DNA from 4 places in the Paenibacillus konkukensis genome. Region 2 is predicted to be linked to each of the others. Evidence: riboswitches for the same ligand, from Rfam matches in the RefSeq annotation. Region 2 holds a riboswitch; each other region holds the start of a gene.
What was found. Region 2 has a riboswitch for cyclic di-AMP ahead of SK3146_RS10465 (CAP domain-containing protein). Riboswitches for the same ligand answer to the same signal wherever they lie in the genome.

Region 1 (4,913 bases), 2.5 Mb from region 2:
CGATGCTCTGCCTGCCGCACGGCCGCTATAGTCAGACGCTGGTCAAGCTCAGCAGCCAGGTCGGTATCGATACGATCTTTACCGGGGATTACGGGCTGAACTCGGTCGGAGACCATCTGGTGAAGCGGGTGACCGCCGGAGTGCCGACCTTATCCGGACAAGGGCTCATAGACAAAATCAATAAAGAAACGACTCTGCTCGGCAAAGGCGAAGACCTGCTGAAAAATTTGATTTTACAAATCCGGTATCGCTTTTTCTAAAGCGAACGTTATAGCAGCTGCAATGATTTCGAACCGCGCGAAGGCGCGGTTTTTTCGTATACCGCTTCCGCAGAAGCCGATTCCGGCACTTAGGCCGCACGCAATCCGGTCAAATCAAAAAAGTCCAAAAGAAGAAAGAAAGTGCAATCCCCTCCGGGCACCGAAACAAAAAAGTGGCGTTGTCCGAAAAGAGACGATCCTATAATCTGGTTGTAGCAAGATCAGACTAATGAATGGGGTGGCACGATGAGTTCTAACGGAAAAGGGAAAACATGGCCTGCAGAATGGCGGGAGACCAAGGATCTGATTACAGGGCTTCCGATGAAACAGCTGACGAATTATATGGCGCACAGCTTCCATCTTTACTTTACGAATGACGGCTGGTACGACAACGGCACGAAGCTGCTGTTCGGGTCGGACCGGCTCAATGCCACGAATTTGTACAGTTTGGATTTGACGAACGGAGAGATTACCCAATTGACCGATTTTCCCGCCGGGACGGCCGTCGGGCTGCAAAACGCCTTTATTAATCCGAACGGCACGGAAGCGTATTTTACGAAAGACAAGCAGCTGCTCTCCATCCATCTGACGACGCTCGAAGAGAAGGTGCTGTATACGGCGCCGGATGGATTCAATCTCGGCAATCTGAGCTGTACCGCCGACGGGGCATGGGTATGCACCTGCATCAAAGAAGATTTGTCGGACCGGATTCCGACTTCGCTCGGCGCCGGATATATCGGCTTCGAAGAGACCGCGAGGGCCAAGCCTCATTGCAAAATCGTCAAAATTCCCGCTGCCGGCGGTGAATCGCAGATTATCCATGAAGATAAAGTCTGGATCGGGCACGTCAACACGTCGCCGACGCAGCCGCATCTGCTCAGCTTCTGTCACGAAGGCCCGTGGGATTTGGTCGACCACCGCATTTGGTGCCTGAATATCGAGACCGGCGAATATTGGAAAATCCGCCCATCGGAGGATAACGTCTTCGTAGGGCATGAATATTGGCATGCGGACGGAGTGACGATCGGCTATCACGGATATACCGAATCGCTCAGCAATAAGGACGGCAAGTTTATCGGCTCGACCAAATACGATAATACGGACAAGGTCGAAAGCGCCTTCCCGTTCCAAAACATGCACGTACACTCCAACGACGCTTCGCTGATCGTAGGGGACGGGCAGCAGACGAGCGCCTATCACGGAGATCAATTCCAGGATACGATCTGCCTGTGGAAAAACAATCAAGGCGTTCTGGAAGGTCCGCGCATTTTGTGCAGGCATCGCGGCAGCTTTCAAGCGCAGAAGCTGCATGTGCATCCGCGGTTCAGCCCCGACGGCAAGCAGGTGCTGTTTACGAGCGATATGACCGGATACGGGAATTTGTACTTGATCGACGTTCCGGATTTCGACAGCTTGCCGAAGCAGCCTTTACTGCCCGGCAGCCATTAACGCAGGCATCAGACAGCGCTTGCAAATCCCGTTATGGGACCGGCAGGACTGGACAACGGACGCAGGCTCCTTTACAGTAAAGAGTATAAACATCATATGACTAAAGGAGATTTGCAATGAAGAACAAACTGAAGGCGGCCGTTATGCCTGCGATAGCTCTCAGCCTTATGTTCCTGCTGCCTGCTGCGGCGGTAGAACCTTCGGCGAGCGAGCGTCAGCAGCTTGCGCTGCCCAGCGAGATGGCCTTTTCCATTCCTATGAACAATTTCTGCAGCACCGAACAAAATATGGACTTCGCGCTGCAGCTGTCCAACACTTCCGCATCGCCTGCGCAAATTACGCTGCATTTGTATCAGCAGGACGGCAGCGAATTCAAAGAAGAGGGCTCGTCTTACCGCGATATCGGTTCGACGCTGGTCCCGGGGAAAGCCGCGAGCTTACCAGGCCATGCGACAGGGCTGTACCATATTAATTTCGGTAATCACAAACAGTGCAACGAACGCGTCTATATGGGCACGGTGGAAGTGAATACCGGAACGGCGTCCCTCTTGGCAAGCGGTTGGGTCAGCAATAACGGTGCGTTCCAGAACATCGTCGTTAACGAGAATAAAACATTCGACCTGTCGGCTCCGGCCGTGAAGACCGAGACGACAACTTCTCCGTAAACGATGCCGAAATTACATAAAATGTAAATATATGATATACTTGAACCCGGAAGCATCGATAGCGTCCTTAACAGACCCTATCATGCTTCTTTTTTTCGCCGAATCCCCTGTCGAAAAAGGAAATGTCAAGTCGCGATTCCAAATCGGCGTTTGCTCAAGAAAATTCATGCGATGATCCATGTCAATGAAGCTGGCGGCAGGCTGTCAGATTTTTTGACTTATAATCGCGCAATTCGGCAGTTTCAATTCATTTACTTAAGGAAATAAAAGAAGTATCATACGATTCATGAAAAAAATTTAACGCTGAGTTTTCTTAGGAAAAACGGGGGAACCAACCGATTTTGGGGTGAATCTATCGTTCGACGATGGAAGAGCGCTCTTCTCACGCTCTAACCCGCCAGCTAACCTCGTAGGCGCTTCTGGGAAGGAAAAATGCACAGGCGTTTATCCTTGTGTATTTTTTTGTTTTTGGGCATAGTAAGAACGCCTTATTTTTCTTGAAGATGAACTTTCAGCCAAATTGAGGGTGTAATCATGACATCGGATTCTATCAAGAGAATCGTATTTGGACGACCGCTCAAATCCAATGAGCTGGAGCAGGAGAAAATGCCGGTATGGAAAGCGCTGCCGATTCTTTCTTCCGACGCGCTATCCTCCGTAGCCTACGGCACCGAGCAAATTCTGCTTGCCTTGGCCGTATTCGGAGCCGCAGCTTTTGCGTATTCGCTGCCCATTGCCGTCGGAATTATCATCCTGATCACGCTGCTGGTCGTCAGCTATCGTCAAGTGATCGACGCATATCCCGGCGGGGGCGGGGCCTATATGGTGTCGAAGGAAAATCTCGGGGTCCCGTTCGGGCGGCTGACGGGCGTGTCGTTGTTAATCGATTATACGTTAACGGTAGCGGTATCCGTATCGGCCGGCGTTCAGGCGATCACCTCCGCTTTTCCGGTCACTATCCCATATATCGTGCCGATCGCGCTGCTCCTTGTCTGGATTATGGTCTGGCTCAACTTGCGGGGAACTTCCGAATCCGGCACGGTGTTCGCTTTCCCGACGTATTTCTTTATTCTGTGCGTACTGGTGCTGATCGGAAAAGGCGCCTTTGATCTTATTACCGGCTCCGAGCATGTCAGGGAATCCCAGCTGATTCCTACATCGATGCCGGCGGGCTTAACGCTGTTCGTACTGCTTAAGGCGTTCTCGTCAGGCTGTTCGGCGGTGACGGGCATCGAGGCGATCTCCGATGCGGTGCCGCATTTCAAAACCCCGTCCCAGGCGAATGCCAAACGAACGCTCGTATCGCTCGGCACGCTGCTGGCCATTATATTTGGCGGGATTACCGTTCTAACGATCGCTTACGGCATCGCTCCCGACCCGAAGGGGCATACTTCCGTTCTGTCGATGGTCACGGAGCATGCTTTCGGCCGCGGATGGATGTATTACGCCACGCAAATCGCGACGATGATGATTTTGACGTTGGCGGCCAACACCAGCTTCAACGGTTTTCCGATATTGGCCTCCATTATGGCTGTCGATAAAAATTTTCCGAGAATGTTCGCCAACCGCGGGGACCGCTTATCGTTCCATTTCGGCATCGTCACTCTGGGCGTGCTGGCCAGTCTGCTGCTGATCATCTTCAAGGGAAAGACCGATGCGCTGATTCCGCTGTATGCGATCGGAGTATTTCTTTCGTTTACGCTGGCGCAAAGCGGGCTCGTTCGCAAATGGCTGCGCGAGAAGCAGAAGGGCTGGCAGGGGAAGCTGGCGATCAACGGGCTCGGCGCTATCGTCTCCTTCGCGGTGCTGATTATTTTTTGCGTGACCAAATTTGCCCAAGGCGCCTGGATCGTGATCGTGCTTACTCCTGTGCTGCTGTGGTTTATTACCCAAATTTACGAGCACTATGAAGATGTGGCCAAACAGCTGCGCTTCGATCTGGGAGAACCGCTGCCGCATAAAGAATCGATCATCATCGTTCCTATCGCGGGCATTCACCGGGTCGTGGCCTCGACCATCTCCTATGCGAAGACGCTGTCGCCCAATGTGATCGCATTCTATGTGTCCTACTCGGACGAGGACGAAGACCGGATGGAGGAAAAATGGGAGCAGTGGAACCCGGGAGTGCGGCTCGTCATCTTCAAATCGCGCTACCGGACGCTGATCAAGCCCTTGGTCGATTTCATCGCCCGCATCGATGCGCATGTGCAGGAGAAGCAGACGATTATGGTGCTGCTGCCGGAGTTCGTTCCGAAGCGCTGGTGGCATCGGCTGCTGCATAACCAGTCCGCCTACCGCATCCGTTCCAGATTATTGCGGGAAAAAGATATTGTCGTCGCCACATTGCCGTTTCATTTAAGCGAATAACTCGAAATCATGAAGGCCATTCTCCGGCGGGGAGGATGGCTTCATGCGCCTTTCGGCGCTTTGATCGCATGAGGGGAGTGCGGCGCTTCGAGAGGTGCGGCGAGCAGGCGCAAGGAAAATAGCGGAAAAGGCGCATCTCCCGGTGAAACGGGAAATGCGCCATTTTCCGCGC
Region 2 (4,913 bases):
TACCGCGCCGGCCGTCACTTCCTCGCCGAGTATGACGGCCGCCGGCGCTCCAGCGGATACCGCTCGCAAGTCGATGCCCGCAGTGCGTTCGCCGGTCGCATGCAGCAATACTTCCTGCCGCGCGGGGCAAGATAGCTTCTCTATCAAGATGTCGCGGCTGTTGTGGATACGTGCCACAGGCCCCTCCTCTTTCGGCACGACGGTAACCTCGCTCATCGAGATGTTCTCCGCGTTCGAACACTCGATCGCCCGCTGCGCCTCGATGCATACCCGCTGCAGATGAATGCCGCGAATCGGCATCTCCGGCAAGCCCTTGAGCTGAATGCCCGTCTCGGCGCCCGCGCATACGGCGTCTTCAATGAAGATGTCGCGGAACCGGGGCGTTCCTTCGTTCACTTCCGCCGCCGCGTCCGTATCGGCCTTCACCTCGTAATACATATTGAAGGTGATCGCTTCGCGCGCGATATCCTTCATTCGGATATTGCGGATATACACCTGCTCGACGACGCCTCCCCGGCCGCGGGTGCTCTTGAAGCGCAAGCCGACGTCGGTGCCGACGAACGAGCAATCCGATACGAGCATATGGCGCACGCCGCCCGACATCTCGCTGCCGATTACGAAGCCGCCGTGGCCGTGGTAGACGGTGCAATGACGGACGACGACGTATTCGCAAGGCTTGCCCAGTTTGCGTCCCGCTTCGTCTTTGCCCGATTTGATGCAGATCGCGTCGTCTCCGACATCGAATACCGAATCCGTCACCTGTGCATATCTGCATGATTCAAGATCCAGCCCGTCTCCGTTCTGGGAATACCACGGATTGCGCACGGTAACACCGCGAATCGTAATATGCTCGCTCACCCAATGATGCAAGCACCAGCCCGGCGACTTCTGGAAGGTGGGCCCGTCCAGCAATACGCGCCTGCACTCGCGGAAGCTGAGCAGAACCGGACGCAAGTAAGCTTTGACCGGCTCGTAGTCAGCCAGCGCCGCCGTGCTTTGCTTGCGCAGCCGGTTTACGGTTGCGGCTCCGTTCATCGCCGCCTCGGAAGGCCACCAGATTTCGCCGTCGGCATCGACGACGCCGCCCGAGGCGGTTAATTTCCCCCATTGCAGCTCGGTCATTTTGAACTTTTTCACCGGGCGCCAAGCATCCCCGGCTCCGTCGAAAATACCGCCGCCGGTAATCGCGATATCCTCCAGCCGCTCGGCGAACAGCGGGGACATACAGCGAACGGCGGGAAGCCCTTCGAAATTCGATTCGATTAACGGATAATCGGCATAGTCGCTGCTAAAGCGAATGACCGCGCCGGGCTCTGTATGTAAACGAATGCGGCTTTTGAATACGATGGGACCGGTCAGCCAGACGCCGGACGGAATAACGACCGTTCCTCCGCCCGCTGCGGCGCAAGCCTCGATCGCCTTCGCGATAGCCTCCGTATTTTTCGTAATTCCATCGCCGCGTGCCCCGAAATCGGTAATTATAACGTTGTATTCCGGTATATTCGGAAGCTCAATCTCGGGCATGTCGAACGGCGGATTGCTCTCGTAAGCTGCATCTGAGTGCACAGTATGATTCACTTCAATTTCCTCCTGCCTTAAAATTACCGGGTATGACCGGATGTCGTTGCATTGACGGGTTTATCATAGCAACGAGTGCCGATATCCACAATAATCTTTAGCTCACATATCGGATTTAACGCCGCTGGAAGACTTTGTCCCATGAAATCGGGCAGGACACGTGCTACAATATAATAGCTCAAGGACAGCCCACCGGGATCCGATACTAGAGTCGGGCAACAACGAGCACAAGTTTCAAAAAAAACTATAAAGGCCGAAGCTTCTATATAAAGCACGGGGGACCCATTCCATGGGGTGAAGCCGCTTCTTGCGGCAGGGTGATTGCTCTTTGACCCGAATCCGTCAGCTAACCTCGTAGGCCGCGAAAAGGAGAGATTTTTCTTGAATCGTTTTCAAAAAGTGTTATTGACAGGTGTACTTACCCTTAGTCCAATTATCGGCGTTAGCGCCGCTTCCGCTGCTCCAGCGAATACGGTTACAGGTAACGATGCATTGAACGCTTTGACGCAAAAGTACGGCGTTGATCTGAATTCCTTGCTTAAAGGACAGCAAGGCAGCGGAATTGACCTGAATTCCTTGCTGAACGGCCAACAAGGCAATTGGCAAGTATTCAAGCCGGGCAGTAACAGCAACGGCAATATGTGGGCAGGCATGTGGAAGCAAGTTCCAGCTCAAACAACGAATCCCGGATGGGGATGCGACAATGGCAGCACAGGCAATGGCGCAGGCACTGTAGATAACGGTACGGACACTTCCGATAACGGAACTGGTACTGTAGATAACGGTACGGACACTTCCGATAACGGAAGCGGTACTGCAGATACAGGCACTGGCACTACGAATAACAACGGAAGCGCAGGCTCGGATCAAGGAACGGCTAACAGCTCGCAATCCGACTATGCCGCGCAAGTGATCAACCTGGTCAACCAAGAACGCGCAAAAGCCGGGCTGAGCGCCTTGACGGAAGACAGCTCCTTGTCCAATATGGCTCTTGTCAAAGCTAAAGACATGTACACGAACAATTACTTTGATCATAACTCGCCGACTTACGGTTCTCCGTTCGACATGATGAAGCAATTCGGCATCAGCTACTCTTACGCCGGCGAAAACATTGCCAAAGGTCAACGCGATCCGCAAGAAGTGATGAACTCTTGGATGAACAGCCAAGGGCATCGCGAGAATATTTTGAGCCCGAATTATACGAAAATCGGCGTTGCTTATTATAACGGCGAATGGGTTCAAGAATTTATCGCCAACTAATTTTTATAACGTAGTATGCCACAGCCTCCGGTGCGCCATGCATCGGAGGTTTTTCCTTTTATGCAGCCTCTTTTTTGCAAAATCCCGAACGTTTTGAAACCGCTTGCATATACATATGATAAGGCTTCCTCCCGCCGCTGGCTCGACAAAAGCGGGTTGCCAAGCCGGTGCGCGCCGCTTCAACGTTTTTCATCATTCGGGAGGTGTAATCAAATGGCGGTTAAAAATTTGCTCGCTGCATTGATTGGTCTCTTGTTTGTTTTTGCTCCGCATTGGATTCAATTCGCTCATGAAAGCGCTGTCGTAACCAGTGTCGTCTTCGGATCGATTCAGTTTATTGCGTCCTTGTTCGCCTTTTATTTGAAGAAGCCGGGCTGGAACTCCTGGTTCAACTGGCTGTCGATGCTGTCGGGAATCTGGTTCGTCATTTTTCCGTTCGCCTATTTGTCCGGCTTGGCAGAGTATATCATCTATATCGCGCTCGGCATTACTACGGTAATGCTGAATTATTATACGATGAACGAAGACTTGTGATGCGGCTTTGATGCAAAGTTAAGGCGAAGCTGATGCCTCCTCGAAAACGTCGGTTATTCTCCCGATGAATAAAAAGTGTATCGACGTCGATAAAAACATTCGAATGTACTTTTTGCGTACGATCCCTTATCGTAAAAGGGTGACACGATGAGAATGAGGAGGAAGAATATGGAATCCGCAGCTTCGGTATCCGCATTGTTTTTGGAAGAGAGCATTCAGGCGTTTCACAGCATGAAAAAACTGGCTGACCGCGCGATGGCTCAGCTGGGCGAAGAGCAATTTCACGTAACGCTCGACGATGAATCCAACTCGCTGGAAATTATGATCCTGCATATGCACGGCAATATGCTGTCGCGCTGGACGGATTTCTTAACCGCCGACGGCGAAAAGCCAAGCCGCGACAGAGACGGCGAGTTCGAAGCCAAGGGGCTCGGCCGCGAGAAGCTGCTGGAGCTTTGGGAGGAAGGCTGGTGTACGCTGTTCCGAGCGCTGGAGGGACTGACCCCCGGCGATACGACGCGGAACGTAACGATCCGGGGCGAAGCGCATACGGTCGTGAAGGCAATTCAGCGGCAAGTATCCCATTACGGTTATCATGTCGGCCAGATCGTGTTCCTCTCCAAGCATTTGGCGAGCAATCATTGGCAGACGCTGAGCATCCCGCGCGGGCAATCCCGCCAGTTCAAGCCTTAAACGCCCAGACAAGCGTCAAAGCCGCTACTCCACTTGCGAATAGCGGCTTTGCCTTTTGCAACTGGGACGGGATCTAGGCGTACGCTCCGGCGAGTAGATGCTTCGTGAGCATTTGCCGGAACCTGGCCCTTAAGTCAGCGGCTCCGTAACTTCCAGATCGACGAGCAGTTCTCCGTTGCACTGTCCGATGGCCGGCAGCGGCAAATCGCTCGCGGGCGAGACGAGCCCGCAGCAGCGATACCGGATCAAGCCGCCGCGAAGCTGCGCTTCATCGGATTTCCGGCGAACCAGCGATCGAATTGCGTCCAGCAGCGCTTCGTACGCTTCCCGCCCCTGCAGCTCGGACGGGTAAATATTCGCTTCCGCAGCCGACGCATCCGCCTTCCGCCTGCCGTACATCCGCGGAAATAACGTCCCAAATCAGGAAGAAGCTGCAACGAACCCCCTCCTTCAGCGTAGTACATACTAATGATTTGTAAGGAGGTGAACGTTCATGAAGCTGCTTACGGTTCAAGACGGCATAACCATCATTGAGCAGCGTATCGGGATTCCCGCGACGCATGAATTGACAACCGGCGGAATTTACCGCAACTCGTCGCCGCAAGAACAACCTTTTTACAAGATTGAATTGGAATGGAACCGAATCGGCGAACCCGAGCTGGACGAGGAAGGGCTGGTCAACCGGCATACGATCCGGGCCGAGCTGGACGCTCTGACGGGAAGGCTGGCCGCTTATTACAGACATGATCGCCGAAGCGAGGAACGGGAGCAGCGAACGGAGCTTCATTCGGAGCTGTATAATGCCGTCTATCCCCATGTTATCGAATGGATTGACAAGCTTCAGCTGC
Region 3 (4,913 bases), 2.8 Mb from region 2:
CCATCCCTGCTTGCGGTTCCGTGCAAACAGCCCGTACGTATAAGGAAGCGCAGCGGATAACGACCACATCGATAAAATTTCAATCACATTCGTTAAAGCGCTCGGATTTTCGAACGGATGCGCCGAGTTCACGCCGAAGAAGCCGCCTCCGTTCGTTCCGAGATGCTTGATCGCCTCAAGCGAAGCTACCGGCCCGATCGCTATATGCTGCTCGCCGCCTTCGAGCGTATTCACCGTCAGCGCAGGCTGCAGCGTCTGCGGAACCTGAAGCGCTACAAGCGTCAGCGTTACGATGAGCGCCAGCGGAAAAAACACCCGCACATGCGCCTTCACGAAATCTTCGAAAAAGTTGCCGATTCTTTCGCCTCTGCTTGTCACGCCCCGCACGAACGCAATGGCGACGCATAGCCCCGTCGCCGCCGACGTAAACATCATCATCGTGATGACAGCCATTTGCGAAAAGTACGACAAGCCCGTTTCCCCGCTGTAATGCTGGAGATTCGTGTTCGTCATGAAGCTGATGACGGTATTGAAGGCAAGTGTCTGCTCCATATTGCCGATACCGTTCGGGTTGAGCGGCAGCAAAGTTTGCAGTCTAAGAATCAAGTAACCGGCTCCTACCAGAACAATATTCGTCACAATAAAGCTTAGCCCGTACATCTTCCAAGTCATGCCTGAACGGTTTTTCAATCCGGTAACGGCATAGATCGCTTTTTCTATCGGGGCGAACCAGCGATCCGTGCGGTTCGCTTCATTGGAGAAGACATGATATAAATACGTTCCCAACGGTTTGACGAGCAAGATCAAGATGACGATAACAATCGCGATCTGCAGTATTCCCATGTTTTTTTCCTCCTAAGAGCTTTTCTCCCCGGATTTCTTGAATGGCTAGCCCTTGAAAGGATTGAAATCCGGAGACAAAGGCGACAGCTTACGCTTCTCCAGATTGCCTTCGCTTAGCGAAGTCTGCTTTTTCACCATGCTTCTAGAGCTTTTCGCTCCCTCTCAAAATTTTTCCGGATGAATCAGGGCGTACGCCAAGTACACGAACAAGAACATCGTGACGGCAGCGACCAATATCATTTGCTATCGCCTCCCGTTTCCGCAACGACCCGGCCGCACCAGGTCATAAAGCCATAGAACAGCCCGTACATAGCCGCGAGCATCGCAATCATGCATATATCCAGCATAGGAACGCCTCCAGCGTTTGTTTATTCGATTAAAAAAGAAACATCTTGGCTTGAAGTATGGATGACATGGTCTGCGCCAAGTCCACGATACACCAGCCTCGGATTCATATGACGAGTAATGACGTAAATATCTTTGGAAGTCCACGTGCGGCATATTTGAATGAGCCGGCAGCACAGATTTAACGAGCTTTCGAACAGGAACACCCGTCCGATCGGCAGCTCAGGCAAAAGCCAAGACTCGCATTCCGAGGTGTCTACCCGTATAAAATGCTTGACACCCAGCTTACGGAGCCTCCCTGCTTCCGCTCGGCTGTTCGTGATCGCCGCAAACGGGATTCCTTTCGCCAAAAGCAGCCGGACGAAGCTTTCGCCGGTTTTATTAGGCGCCGATACGAGTATGAACTCTTGCACGGCAATCATCTTTTTCTCCTCCTATTCTCTCAAGAGAAGGCAGACAAATAAAAAGAAGCCTGCGAAAAGAGGGGTCTCTTCTCGCGGCTTCTTTGGAAAGCACAGCAAACACAGCTGTGCAAGCACACGATCATCGTTGCCTCTCTCGGTACGCTGACGAGGTTAGCTGTCGGATTCGGGCGTGAGAGTCGCCCTACCCAGCGCATGTCGGCTGGGATTCACCCCATGGGCCTGCCAAGGCCCTTTGGTTCCCCCGCTCCCTGTTTATTCAGGGATTAAGCGTTATAACTGCTTATCGGTCTGATGAAAAAAACTCGATTCATTTTTCCAAAAAACAATTCCATTTTTCACAAATGGGCGCAAAAAAACCACAGAGGCTTGGGAGCCTTGTGGCCGTTTAAACGATCACAAGCTTCATCATCCTCTCTCCATTAGACCATCGTCTTCAACAACCAAGAAGCCGATGTCCTTCCACGCTGACGAGGTTAGCTGTCGGATTCGGGCGGTGAGAGTCGCCCTACCTGCGGATGCAAGCTAGCTTTGCATCGCGCTAGGATTCACCCCGGCATCGATATTTCCGGCTCTCACACCGAAAAATACCGCTGCAATGGTTCCCCCGCTTTCCCTGAATAAGGGAAATTAAGCGATCAGAATTTGGAAACTTTGTTTTTTCAAATCATGAATTGTATATTACGCCTGTTGCAGGCTGCTGTAAAGAACAGCCGACAGACCTATGCGGCGAATTTCAACGAACGAATAGGATGGCAGCGCTTACTTCCATCCTGATCTTCATATAACTGCTTCCCGCTCACTCTATCTTCGTTTTACGCAATTTGGAGCGGCTTGTTTCCCGCTGGTCTTCCCCCTTAAGGGAATGCAGTTAAAACGAAAACGGCCGCTACTTGAGCCAGCCGTTTTTCTCCGCTATGCTGATCGCGTCGATCCGGTTTTTCGCCTCCAATTTCTGCATAATTTCCGATATATAATTTCGCACCGTTCCGCCGGAAAGAAACAGCGATTTGGCGATCTCGCCCGCCGACAAGCCTTCGGCAACCAGCCTAAGCACCTCCCGCTCCCGTTCGGTCAGCGGATTCTCCGCCTCCCAGAACGTAAGCGACAGCTCGGGGCTAATCGCCCGGCCCCCGGCATGGACTTTGCGCAGCGCCTCGCCCAGTTCGTCGATCGGCGAATCCTTGAGCAAGAAGCCGTGAACGCCCGCTTTGATCGCCCGCTGAAAATAACCGGAGCGGGAGAAGGTCGTCAGGATGACGATGCGGCAAGGATGCCCCTGCTCCTTCAGCCGCTCGGCGACATCGAGCCCTGTCATACGCGGCATTTCAATATCCATGATGCACAGATCGGGTCCCAGCTCCAGAATCAGCCGCATCGCCTCTTCCCCGTTCTCGGCCTGCCCGATCACTTCCACATCGTCCTCCAAGTCCAGCAGCGCGCTAAGCGCTCCCCGCAGCATCCCTTGGTCCTCTGCAATTATCACTTTCATTGCGCGTTCTCCCCCGATTTCTGATGTTTGACGATTTTGGGCACGGTGAACGTTACGGTCGTTTCTTGTCCTTCCTCCGCTTGAAACGTCAGCTTGCCGTCGATCAAGTCCAGCCGTTCCTTCATCCCCAGCAGTCCCCGCCCGGAAGAGGGGGTAGGACAGGAGGCGCGCCGCAATCCTTCTCCATTATCGCTTACCGTCACCGTAATCCCGCTGTCGTCTTCATGTAAGGCGATGCGGCAGAGCGAAGCCTTGCTGTGCTTCACCACATTGGTCACGGCCTCGCGCAGACACATCCCCAATATATTTTGAATGAGCGGCGAAGCATCCAGTCCGGCGAAATCCCCTTCGGTCTCGACCCCGATTCGGGCCGCGGCCAATATTTGCCGCGCATGGCGGATTTCATCGTGAATCGAAACGGCGTTCATTCCCGACACCAGTTCCCTCACCTGCTTGAGCGCGGCGCGCGATGTCATCTGAATATCCCGCACCTCCTGCGCCGCTTTTTCCGGATTGCGGGGAATTAATTTTTCTGCCAGCTCGCTCTTTAACGTGATTAAAGACAGCGTGTGGCCGAGCGTATCGTGCAAATCCCGGGAAATCCGCTGCCGTTCTTCGTTTTTGATCAACCGTGCGATCTCCTCGTTAGCCGAATTCAACTGGTTGCGCAGCTCCTTCGATCGGACCCCCGCGCGGATAATGAACGGGAAGACCAGCATCAGAGCCGAGGACGGAAGAAGCACCACTAAGTCATCGCCGGAAAATTGATGGATGTGCGTTCCGAATACAAGCGCAAACAAGGCCAGCAAAATGACGACCCCGGCGTAAAATTGCCTGACCGAAGCCATTAATCCTATGACAGGGGCTACATAAAAGGACATAAACCAGAAATTAATATGATAGTGAAAGCAAAAAAAGACGATGATCGCAAGCATGGTCAGCACATAAACCATTCTGCGTTTTTCATCCCAATAACAAAGGCAATTGGCCACTATAAACAGCAAAAGCAGAGCAAGGCCGATCCACTCATCGTGAGTCGGCTTTTGCAATATGCTGTAGATGGGCGAGGTCAAATACACCAGCCAGATCAATTGGAACACGCCCATGCCTTTTCCGAAAGGCCTCATCTTGAACCCGTTCATGTTATACCGCTTCCTGTCTCCGGATGATATAGGATGATAATACCATAAAGACGACGACGTAAGCAGCCAGCACGATAATCCCAACCCCGTCTACGGACGCCCCGGCAATAATATTCCATGCCCCTTGCCCGTACCGGTACGAGGGCAGCCACAAGGCGATCTTTTGCAGGAGGGCCGGCATTGTCTGGATCGGCATCCACAGTCCGCCCAGTGCGGACATGGCCATGAAGAGCAGCTGGGAGATGACCTGTACCGCCTCCACGCTGCGAATCGTGCCGATCAGCGTGCCCAGCGCCAGGAACGGCAGAATGCCGATCCAAATCCACAAACCGCACATAATCCATTGGAACAGACTAAGCTCCACGCCCCGGAAAATGGCACCGATCAGAAACATCAGCACGATCGTGCCTAAGTTGATGAGCGACTGCGCGGCGATTTTGGACAGTACATACGTCCCGGACGGCAGCGGCGTAATCCGGATGAGCTGCACCCAGCCTTGTCTGCGCTCCTGGGCGAAGCGGATGCTGATCGTGTTCAAGCTTCCGCCGATCACTCCGAATACCGTCATGGACATCAAGTAGTAGGCTTTCCATTCGACTCCGCCGACCTCCGTATTCGCGTCGATCGTGCTGGTAAATATAAAGTAGAATATGACCGGCATGAGCAGCG
Region 4 (4,913 bases), 2.3 Mb from region 2:
CAACGCTGGAAATTCAAGCATCCGACGACCGAAGACTTTCAGAAGGTGCTGGAGGATGTGACCAAAACGAGCTGGCGCACCTTTTTCGATCAATATATTTACGGAGGGCTGATGGTCGACTATGCCGTGACGGACATTCAGTCGAAGAAGGTCGTCCGAGACGGGCAACCGATGTACGAAAACACCGTACGCATTCAAAAGTTCGGCGGCACATACAATAACGTCCCGATCCGTTTCCATTTCGCCGACGGCTCGCAGATCGATAAAACATGGGACGGCATCGACGCGGATGTGCTGTTCAAGCTGAACCATACGGCTCCGCTGGATTATGCGGTCGTCGATTCGCAGCATTCCATCGTGCTGGAGAACAAACGAATTAACAGCTTTATGAAAACGAATGTCGATTCCAAGCTGTCGATTCGCTGGAATCTGGGAGTCGTCAAATTAATCGAGACCTTATTCGGATGGGTCGCATGGTGAGGTGAACGGTACCTATGTGGAAAACGGTAAAAAACGGTTGGCATCTGACCTGGAACCAGCCATTCGTCGTTTGCACCTTATTCATCTACAATTTATTGTGGGGACTGGCGCTCTATGAAATGATCCGCTCGATCATTGTTCCCCTGCTCCACCGCTACCCGGGCCCGGAGCTGGAACGGCAAGCCGTCCACATGTTCTGGATCGAAGGACAGTTTCAGCTGATGAAGACCGATCTTATCGACAGCTATGTCGGATGGGGATTGTGCCTGCTTATCGCACGCATGCTGCTGAGCCCGCTGCTTAACGCCGGGGTGTACTACTCCCTGCAGCATACCGAATTGAACGCCGGCTACCGCTTCGTACAGGGCATGAGGGAGTTCGCCCTCCCCTTCTTCCTCCTGTACGTCCTTCAGATCGCTTTGCAGCTTGCGCCTCTGTATTGGCTCGTACCCAAGACTGTCGATATTTACGGCAAACACGCCACCATCTATGCCATCGCGCAGGAAGTGCTGCCGCTGCTCATCGCCTACGGAGTGTATACCTTCCTCATGCAGACGGTCTTCATGTATTTGCAGTTCGGGCGGATCAGCGGCAAATCGTCGCTTTTCGCTCTAACACTTCTCCTGCGCAATCTGTTCCCGATCCTGGTGCTTGCGGCAGCTCTGCTCATCGTCATCTTGGCCGTGTCCACGGCCGTTATGGCCTCCGCTATGATCTGGACCGGCTTTCTCGCCCTGCTCGGCTATCAGGTGTACCGATTGATCCATATGTTCTGCAAGCTATGGGCTATCTCGACGCAGTATGCCCTGTGGAGCGCCAAGAGCGAATAGAGCTCCGGCCATCCGGCAATCGCCTCCCGGCGCGAGCCTGCGACCGAACGTAAGAAAAACCTTCCCGAATCACAATTACAGTGATGAAGGAAGGTTTTTTTATTTTATCGCATCAAAATAGCTCCGGTATGTTCCGGACATGCCTATCCCCTTACAAAATCCAGTGCCTTAGGGCCTATATCCATAGGCCTTCGCAAAACGCCCCTAGCTTCTCATTCTTCCTTTTGTCAAAGTCTATCGGCATTTGTCGAAACCTCTTCTGTCTCCCCTTGCCTCTGCAGCGAAATTTTCGTTCATTCCCCAAGGAAAACCCTTACATTTATTGTATGTTCATGGTTCGACTCTAAAAGGTTTCAAAAAATACGCATTAATTGTGAATTTTTTGTGACAGCGGAAGGAAAAATGCGGTTTTCATCGAAATATTGTATTCGACTCAAAAAAATCGTACATATTGCCGAATTTCCACAGATTGGGAAACGGGGGATCCAGACCCGGGTGAATTGATCTCGTCTTAAAGTGATCATAGGGAACCTTCAACCGAACCCTTAAGCTAACCTCGTAGGCACCGGAAGGGGACTATTTCTTTTGAAGAAGTTGTTTGGATTTGCCGTATCTGTGGCACTGTTTTGCAGCTTTCAAGCAGGAAGCGCTTTTGCGGAAACGCCGCTAAGTCAAGCCGTGAACGAAGAACTTGGAGTGCCTTATAAGTGGGCAGGAACCACGACGAAGGGCTTCGACTGCTCAGGCTACACTTCCTTTGTTTTCGCAAAATTCGATATCGACTTGCCTCACACGTCAAAAGGACAAGCAGAAATCGGTACGACAGTAGCCCAAGATGATCTTCGCCCTGGCGATCTCGTGTTTTATAACACGGATGGCAAAGGAATCTCTCATGTCGGCATCTACGTCGGGGACGGTAAGTTCTACCATTCCGCGACAAACAAAGGCGTTACGGTAACCAAGCTTAGCGACTCGTACTATACGAAACGCTTCGTAACCGCAAAGCGCATTTTGTCGGACGACCAGTATCAGCAAGTGATGACCGACAAGTAATATTTCGAGTGGTTCCTTCATGCAGCCCTTAAGCGTTTGTTTCCGTCACGCCCCACGTGCCGGACAAGCCTTAAGGGCTTTTTTTTCGTTAAAGTATGCCTTTGCGCTAGCTCGCTCTGGAGGCGGTCCTTAACGGTATGACAGGCTGCTTCTTACGCAGGACCACACTTCGTTGGCAAAGCTCCGAATAGGAGCTTTTCTTCATTATAGCTAGAATAACTCCATTTTGGAAGCATTTTTTATTAGGAGGTACTAAGACATGATCCTAGCGTTTCCCACTAAGGTACGGCTGCCTTTGAAATCCCCCTGCAGTAAAGAAGGTAAAGGCCCCCGAACGGGGTGGCAACGGGATGCCGTCACCACTCTGCCTCAGGCGGTGCAGCCGTTCGGACAGACACTCGAGGGCGCCGGCATCGCCTTACTGCGGACTCGAAACGGCATCGCTTAATGCGTTAAGCAGAAGCCGAAGATCCTTTTCCATATCCGGGTCGGTGAGGCCTCCTTGTGCATCCAGCTTTTTACTGATGAACGGGATTCGCAGCGAAGCCCCGTCCGGAATGCGGGCGCTCATTATATTGAGCGTCAGCAGCAGCGAAGCGTGCGCCTTCTCGCCGCCCGCAGCAGACGGAGAAGCGCTGATAACCGCAGTCGGTTTGCCGAGGAACTCCCCGGACGATACGATCCAATCCAAGGCGTTTTTGAGACTTCCCGGAACTCCCGCGGCGTACTCCGGCGTGCAGACAAGGACGGCATCGGCTGCGCGAAGCGCTTCCCGCCAAGATACGACGGCTGCAACCGCCTCATCCCCATCCATTTCCGGGTTAAAATGCGGCAAGTCTCCTATCCCTTCATATAACGACAGCTTCATCCCTTCCGGCGCCAACGCCGCGCAAGCCTTCAGCAGCGCCGTATTCCATGACTGTTTACGCAGGCTGCCGGAAATCGTTACAATGTTCGTCACTTTGAAATACCTCCTTCTTTTCCCGCCTCTAAAAGTATAGTGATTCATTCGTGGCCTGCGGTCGATAGAGATATCCACTCGCTCTTGGAGAATCCCTCTACACAGGCGACCGCTTAATCCGTTCCAATTCTCCCTCGGCGGATCGCTTCATTATAAACCGTCACGTTAATGAGAGAGTCAAGCGGCCGGAGCCGCGTAAAAATACGGAATTATCCAAATCAACCCGATACCGAACGTAACGACTCCGAGCAGGAACCAGCCAAGAAAGCTTAAGTACGAGCTGGGAAGCCAGCCTCTTCCGGAAACGAAGCAGTTCTTGCTGGAGAATGCCGCATTCGCCGGCAAGGAAGCGTCAAGCTCTGGCGGGAGATCTCCCGAAGACAAGAAGCTCCCGCATAACGACAGCCCGCTCTTGATCCAAGGCAAGCATTCGAAAACCTCGCTCGTCTTGGAGCTTCGCGGGAATGTAACAGCGGAAGCCGAAGCCGATTTGCTGACCTATCGCGATGAGCGAACCCGATTAAGAGGCGGATCTACGACGCTGATTATCAATTTTCAAAAAGTCGGGTATGTCGACAGCGGCGGCCTGTCCGTGCTTGTTCGCTTGGCCCGGGCCGTTACGGACGACGGTTCGCGGGTGTTTGCCCACGGTTTGCATCCGTCATGCGGAGCCTTGTTTCGCCTCGTCGGGATAACCCGCTATATAATGATCTATCCCGACGAATACGCTATTGAGCAGCGCGTAAGCAGTTCGGATAACCCCCATGCCGTACCGAAGGCAGCGCGGATTACTTTCTAGCCCTAGTTAACTTAGCTTCTTGGATCAAATCGAACTTATGATTTATGTTACGCGTTAAACACGCAAAAAAGGCTGCACTAAGCCGCTTTCAGCTTATTACAGCCCTATCCCTTCCCCTACGCGGGGCTCTTCCTTTATTCCGGCAGCCTCAGTTTGTTCGCTTCGGTTTACCAGCCGAAATCGAGCGTTTTACCTGTCTCCACATACGATTTGATATTGCTGAGAATCATCGGCCAGCTCTCTTTGGTATTCTCGTAAGAAGGATGATTCTCCGGCCATTGATCGTTGATCAGCGTCACCTTGGTGCTGCCCCCCACCGTCTCCAGAGTCAGCGTGACTCGCGTCTCCAGCTCCTCATGGTTGTCGCGGTAAGACGGCCCGGGATGCTCGGTGAAGCTCATCAGCCGATACGGCTCGAACGCCAGCACCTCGCCGTACACATGCACGGTCTCATCCCCTTCACTGCCTGGTCCGACATATTCATACCGCGCTCCGACTTCGAAGGTCGACTCGAGCGTAGAGCCGAAGAAGATCGCTTTCGTCGCTTCGGGTTTTACAAAAATGTTCCAAACGTCCTCAGGCTTTGCTCCGACATAAATGACATATTTAAGATCCAAGACATGTCCTCCGTTCATTGATGGAATGGTGCAAGCTTCACTAAGCCAGCGTCTCTATTATATGAATTGGGGGACGGCAGGTATTGTAAAAACGCGACAAAAGAATCGGCACGGACACCGTTCTCTTCCCGATCAATGCTAATAACGTAACTCCTGGCACGGCCGCCAGGGCT

Region 1: linked by a shared signal. The riboswitch ahead of SK3146_RS34825 (APC family permease) and the one ahead of SK3146_RS10465 (CAP domain-containing protein) in region 2 are both predicted to bind cyclic di-AMP.
Region 3: linked by a shared signal. The riboswitch ahead of SK3146_RS22770 (hypothetical protein) and the one ahead of SK3146_RS10465 (CAP domain-containing protein) in region 2 are both predicted to bind cyclic di-AMP.
Region 4: linked by a shared signal. The riboswitch ahead of SK3146_RS20505 (C40 family peptidase) and the one ahead of SK3146_RS10465 (CAP domain-containing protein) in region 2 are both predicted to bind cyclic di-AMP.

What each region holds. Positions count from the first base shown of each region.
Region 1 covers NZ_CP027059.1:7,941,944-7,946,856, forward strand. The annotation lists gene SK3146_RS34810 (polysaccharide deacetylase family protein) at 1-260, shown strand, start outside; gene SK3146_RS34815 (oligogalacturonate lyase family protein) at 507-1,709, shown strand; gene SK3146_RS34820 (hypothetical protein) at 1,826-2,374, shown strand; cyclic di-AMP (ydaO/yuaA leader) riboswitch at 2,666-2,805, shown strand; gene SK3146_RS34825 (APC family permease) at 2,909-4,741, shown strand.
Region 2 covers NZ_CP027059.1:2,432,337-2,437,249, forward strand. The annotation lists gene SK3146_RS10460 (glycoside hydrolase family 28 protein) at 1-1,578, opposite strand, end outside; cyclic di-AMP (ydaO/yuaA leader) riboswitch at 1,820-1,954, shown strand; gene SK3146_RS10465 (CAP domain-containing protein) at 1,960-2,838, shown strand; gene SK3146_RS10470 (SPW repeat domain-containing protein) at 3,052-3,372, shown strand; gene SK3146_RS10475 (DUF1572 family protein) at 3,541-4,065, shown strand; gene SK3146_RS10480 (hypothetical protein) at 4,195-4,464, opposite strand; gene SK3146_RS10485 (hypothetical protein) at 4,559-4,913, shown strand, end outside.
Region 3 covers NZ_CP027059.1:5,201,383-5,206,295, reverse strand. The annotation lists gene kdpA (potassium-transporting ATPase subunit KdpA) at 1-843, opposite strand, end outside; gene kdpF (K(+)-transporting ATPase subunit F) at 1,006-1,059, opposite strand; gene SK3146_RS22770 (hypothetical protein) at 1,212-1,610, opposite strand; cyclic di-AMP (ydaO/yuaA leader) riboswitch at 1,737-1,893, opposite strand; cyclic di-AMP (ydaO/yuaA leader) riboswitch at 2,061-2,257, opposite strand; gene SK3146_RS22765 (response regulator transcription factor) at 2,500-3,102, opposite strand; gene SK3146_RS22760 (sensor histidine kinase) at 3,099-4,244, opposite strand; gene SK3146_RS22755 (ABC transporter permease) at 4,246-4,913, opposite strand, start outside.
Region 4 covers NZ_CP027059.1:4,728,468-4,733,380, reverse strand. The annotation lists gene SK3146_RS20515 (M1 family metallopeptidase) at 1-480, shown strand, start outside; gene SK3146_RS20510 (hypothetical protein) at 495-1,310, shown strand; cyclic di-AMP (ydaO/yuaA leader) riboswitch at 1,753-1,890, shown strand; gene SK3146_RS20505 (C40 family peptidase) at 1,896-2,363, shown strand; gene SK3146_RS20500 (NADPH-dependent FMN reductase) at 2,782-3,324, opposite strand; gene SK3146_RS20495 (STAS domain-containing protein) at 3,641-4,123, shown strand; gene SK3146_RS20490 (SRPBCC family protein) at 4,291-4,740, opposite strand.